DNA from 2 places in the Microbispora sp. ATCC PTA-5024 genome. Region 1 is predicted to be linked to the other one. Evidence: riboswitches for the same ligand, from Rfam matches in the RefSeq annotation. Region 1 holds a riboswitch; the other holds the start of a gene.
What was found. Region 1 has a riboswitch for S-adenosylmethionine ahead of MPTA5024_RS13960 (aminotransferase class V-fold PLP-dependent enzyme). Riboswitches for the same ligand answer to the same signal wherever they lie in the genome.
Positions count from the first base shown of each region.

Region 2: linked by a shared signal. The riboswitch ahead of thrC (threonine synthase) and the one ahead of MPTA5024_RS13960 (aminotransferase class V-fold PLP-dependent enzyme) in region 1 are both predicted to bind S-adenosylmethionine.

Region 1 is NZ_KI866523.1:317,598-320,039, reverse strand. It holds gene MPTA5024_RS13960 (aminotransferase class V-fold PLP-dependent enzyme) at 1-1,167, opposite strand, end outside; SAM riboswitch class IV at 1,259-1,374, opposite strand; gene MPTA5024_RS13955 (cytochrome P450) at 1,490-2,442, shown strand, end outside.
Region 2 is NZ_KI866527.1:519,783-522,224, forward strand. It holds gene thrC (threonine synthase) at 1-1,036, opposite strand, end outside; SAM riboswitch class I at 1,051-1,192, opposite strand; gene MPTA5024_RS36870 (RNA polymerase sigma factor) at 1,308-1,859, opposite strand; gene MPTA5024_RS36875 (alpha,alpha-trehalose-phosphate synthase (UDP-forming)) at 1,963-2,442, shown strand, end outside.

The DNA.
Region 1 (2,442 bases):
GCTCGCCGTGCCGTCCGCGCAGCCGCCGTCGGCCGTCCCGAGCAGGTGGCGGACGAACGGGTGGGCGCAGAACTTGCCGTCCCTGACCCCGATGCCGTGCTCGGACGACAGGAACTCGGCGACCTCCCGCGCGGTGCGGCCCTCCACGGTGAACGACACGATGCCCACGCGCGGGTGATCGGGGCCCCACAGCGACAGCTCCCGTACGCCCTCGATCGACGCGAGGCCGGCGCGCAGGCGGGCGAGCAGGCGCTCCTCCTCGCGCACGAGCGGGGTCCACCCGGTGGCCGTGAGCGCGTCGCAGGCGGCCGCGAGGGCGACGGCGCCGAGCACGTTGGGCGTGCCGGCCTCGTGCCGGGCCTCGGGGTCGGCGCTCCACTCGGCCTCGTCGCCCACGGCCGTCACGGCGCCCCCGCCGCGCAGGTACGGCTCGGCCTCGGCCGGCCAGTCGCGGCGGCCCACCAGCGCGCCCGCGCCGAAGGGCGCGTAGAGCTTGTGCCCGGAGAAGGCGACGTAGTCGAGGTCGAGCGCGGTCAGGTTGAGCCGCCGGTGCGGCACGAGCTGGGCCGCGTCCACGGCGATGCGGGCGCCGTGCCGGTGGGCGACGTGGGCCAGCCCGGCGATCGGCCACAGCTCGCCCGTGACGTTGGAGGCCGCGGTCACCACGAGCAGGGCGGGGCCCTCGACGGCCGCCAGGGCCTCGTCGGCCGCCCGGATCGCCTCGCCGGGGAAGGCGGGCGGGGCCAGCCGCACGGCCCGCGGCCAGGGCAGCAGGGAGGCGTGGTGCTCGCTGTCGAAGACCACGACCGTGGTGCCTTCGGGCAGGCAGCGGGCCAGCAGGTTCATCGCGTCTGTGGTGTTGCGGGTGAAGATCAGCGCGTCGTCCGGGCGGGAGCCGACGAAGGCCTTGACCGTGTGCCTGGCCTGCTCGTACCGCGCGGTCGTGAGCTGCGAGGCGTACCCGGCTCCCCGGTGGACGCTGGAGTAGGCCGGGAGCGCCGCGGCGAGGGCGGCGTTCACCGGCTCCAGACAGGGGGCGCTGGCGGCGTAGTCGAGGTTGGCGTACCGGACGAGCCGGCCGCCCCTGACGGGGACCTCCAGGTCGGCGCCCAGAACGGCCGGGATCTCGCGGGCGCGGGCCGCGAACGGCGCCGAGCCGCCTCGCACGATCGGCTCGGCGACGGTCTCGGCGTGGGTGCAGGTGACAGCGGACAACGTCAGGCTCCCTCGGAGTCATGGACTCCGGCCATGGCGTCGGAGCCCGCGCTTGCCCGGCACCCCTCGTGCCGAGCCCGGTCATCACCCGGGGCACCCCGCCGCGAGCGCGAGGGTTGCCGGCCAGCGAGCCGGGGCTTGACGCTGGCACTCATAACCTGAGCCGCACTATAACCAGACGACCGCCCCCATCCGCAAATCCGCAGTTCGGCAAGGCTCTCGATTGCGGAACCGCGTGGGTGCGGCCGCCGTCCCGGGTCCGTATGGTTGCTTTGTGCGGTTTGATCCCTGGAATCCCGAGTTCGTCGCCCACCCGTACGACGTGTACCGCGCCCTGCGCGACCACGACCCGGTGAGCTTCTTCGAGCCGACCGGCCAGTGGCTGGTCGCCCGCCACGCCGACGTGAACACGCTGCTGCGCGATCGCAGGCTGGGCCGTTCCTACCTCCACGTCGCCTCGCACGAGGAGTTCGGCAGGCAGGCCGAGCCGGAGTTCCAGGAGCCGTTCTGGCGGGTGATCCGGGCCGGGATGCTCGACGTAGAGCCGCCCGTCCACACGCGGCTGCGCCGCCTGGTGTCCAAGGCGTTCACCCCGCGGATGGTCGAGTCGCTGCGGCCCCGGGTGCGCGCGATCGCGACCGGACTGGCCGAGGAGTTCGCCGAGCGGGGCGGGGGCGACCTCCTCGCGGAGGTCGCCGAGCCGCTCCCGGTGACCGTGATCGCCGAGATGCTGGGCGTCCCTGAGGCCGACCGGCATCTGCTGCGGCCCTGGTCGGCCGACATCTGCGGGATGTACGAGCTCAACCCGTCGGACGAGGTCCAGCACACGGCCGTGCGGGCGGCGGCCGAGTTCTCCGGCTACCTGCGCGAGCTGGCCCGGGCCCGACGCGACCGGCCGGGCGACGACATGATCTCCGCGCTCGCCCAGGTCGTCGACGAGGGGGACCGCCTCACCGAGGACGAGCTGATCGGGACCTGCGTGCTGCTGCTGAACGCGGGACACGAGGCCACGGTCAACGTCACCGGCAACGGCTGGTGGTCGCTGTTCCGCAACCCCGGGGAGCTCGACCGGCTGCGCGCCGACCCCGGCCTGCTGCCGACGGCCGTCGAGGAGCTCATGCGGTGGGACACCCCGCTGCAGATGTTCGAGCGCTGGGTGCTGGAGGACGTCGAGATCGGCGGCGTGCGCATCCCCCGGGGCGTCGAGGTCGCGCTGCTGTTCGGCTC
Region 2 (2,442 bases), on a different contig from region 1:
TGGCCAGCAGGCGGATCGCGTCGACCACCTCGCGGTCGGTCACGTCCTCGACGGCGCCGCCCGTCCGCCGGGCGATGTCCAGCACGTACGGCCCGTCGGCCGGGTTGCCGATGGCGAGGGACTTGGCGATGGTGTCCGGCTTGACCGGCTGGACGACGTCCTGCCCGGCCTTGTACGCCTGGGAGACCGGCGAGCACCCCTCGGCCTGCGCGCCGAAGATCTTGTACGGCCGGTCCTCGACCAGCCCGAGCCTGATCAGCTCGCGGAAGCCCTTGTCGACCTTGGTGAGCTGGGAGCCGGACGCCACCGGGATGACGATCTGCTCGGGCAGCCGCCAGCCGAGCTGTTCGGCGATCTCGTACGCCAGCGTCTTGGAGCCCTCGGCGTAGTAGGGCCGGAGGTTGACGTTGACGAAGCCCCACTTCTCGCCCAGCTCGTCGCCGATCAGCTCGGAGCAGAAGCGGTTCACCTCGTCGTAGGTGCCCTCGATGCCGACGAGCCGGCCGCCGTACACCGAGGCCATGGTGATCTTGGCCTCTTCGAGGTCGGAGGGGATGAACACGCAGGAGTCGAGCCCGGCGCGGGCGGCGGCGGCCCCCACGGCGCCCGCGAGGTTGCCGGTGGACGAGCACGACAGCGTGTGGAAGCCGAACGTGCGGGCTGCCTCCAGCGCGATCGCGACCACCCGGTCCTTGAAGGAGTGGGTGGGGTTGCCGGAGTCGTCCTTGACGTGCAGCGACCGCAGGCCGAGCTCGGCGGCCAGGCGGTCGGCCCTGACGAGCTTGGTCCAGCCGGGCTGCAGGTTGGGCTTGGCCGCGACGTCCGGCGGGACGGGGAGCAGCGAACGGTAGCGCCAGATGTTCGTGGGGCCGGACTCGATGTCCTCCCGGCGGACCTCGCCGAAGTCGTAGGCCACTTCGAGAGGGCCGAAACACTCGGCACAGGCGAAGATCGGGCCGAGGTCGTAGATCGCGCCGCACTCGCGGCAGGACAGACCGGTGGCGGGGCCGAAGTCGGAAGCGTTCGTGTGCGCCATGAAGCGAGGCCTTTCCCTCATCTTCGCTCGGTGACCACCCTGGTCACGAGCCGGAATTGGCACCTGTCCCGGCCGGCCTCGTGAGGCACGAGTTCGGTCACCGGGAGGGTTGCCGGGGCTTCGCAGGGCCGGTCCCTCCACCCCTCTGGATGAGCAATATTCAGTTGTCGACCCGCGAAGGGTCCCTAGCACTGTACCCCGCCGTCCCCGGTGTCCGTTCCAACGTCTCAAATGGCGAGACGTTCCGTATCACCCAGAGACACCGCGGAAGTCAGCCGTACGCTTCGCCGAGCGCGGTCTGGACGTACTTGCGCGCCTGGTGGATACGGGACTTGACCGTCCCGAGGGGGATGCCGAGCTGGTCGGCGACCTCGTTGTAGTCGAGCTGGCAGATGTCCCGCAGCACGAGCGCCTGGGCCAGGTCGGGTCGCGCGGCCTCCAGCGCCTCCATGGCGTCCAGCAGGTCGAGCCGCGAGCCGGCGATGACGCTGACCCTGCGCGGGTCGGGACGCTGGTCGGGCAGCTCCTCCGCCTGCTCCGACGCCCGCCGCTTGAGGCTGCGATAGGTGGTCCGCGCGCAGTTCACGGTCACGATGTGCAGCCACGTGCTGAACTTGGCCCGGCCCTCGAACCTGCCGATGTTGCGCGCCACGGCCAGCAGCGTGTCCTGTGACGCCTCCTCGGCGTCCTGCCGGTACGGTAGAAGACGCTCGCAGTGCCGCAACACGTCGGGCTCGATGCGGCGCAGCAGCTCGCCCAGCGCCCGGTGGTCACCCTGGGCGGCCGATCGGGCGAGGTCCTCGGTCGTCTCGTCCAGTGCCATGCCGAATCCAGCCCTTCCTCGATCGCTTGACATCCTATTGACGAAGGTCGGCTTTTATTAATCTTCCGGCATGCCCGACCGTTCAGTCCCGGGGGAGCCGAACATGAGCACTACCCTGATCGCCTCCAACAGAGGGCCGGTGTCGTTCACGCTCTCCGACGACGGCGCGCTCACCATGCGGCGAGGCGGGGGCGGACTGGTCTCCGGGCTCTCCGAGGTGGTCAGGGACGGCGACGTCCTGTGGGTCTGCGCGGCCCTGTCCGACGGCGACCGCGGCGCGGTGCGGCTCGCGCCGGGCGGCCGGCTCGACCAGGCCTTCGACACCGGGCCGGTGCGGATGCTCGACATCCCGCCGGCCGTCTTCCACCGGGCCTACAACGCGGTGGCCAACTCGACGCTCTGGTTCGTCAACCACCTGCTGTACAACACGCCCCTGACGCCGGAGTTCGGCACGCGCTTCCGCCGCGAGTGGGAGTCGTACCGCGACTACAACGGCGCGTTCGCCTTCGCGCTGGCCGAGGAGGCCGGCCACGGGGCCCGCGTCATGGTGCAGGACTACCACCTGACCCTCACCCCGGCCATG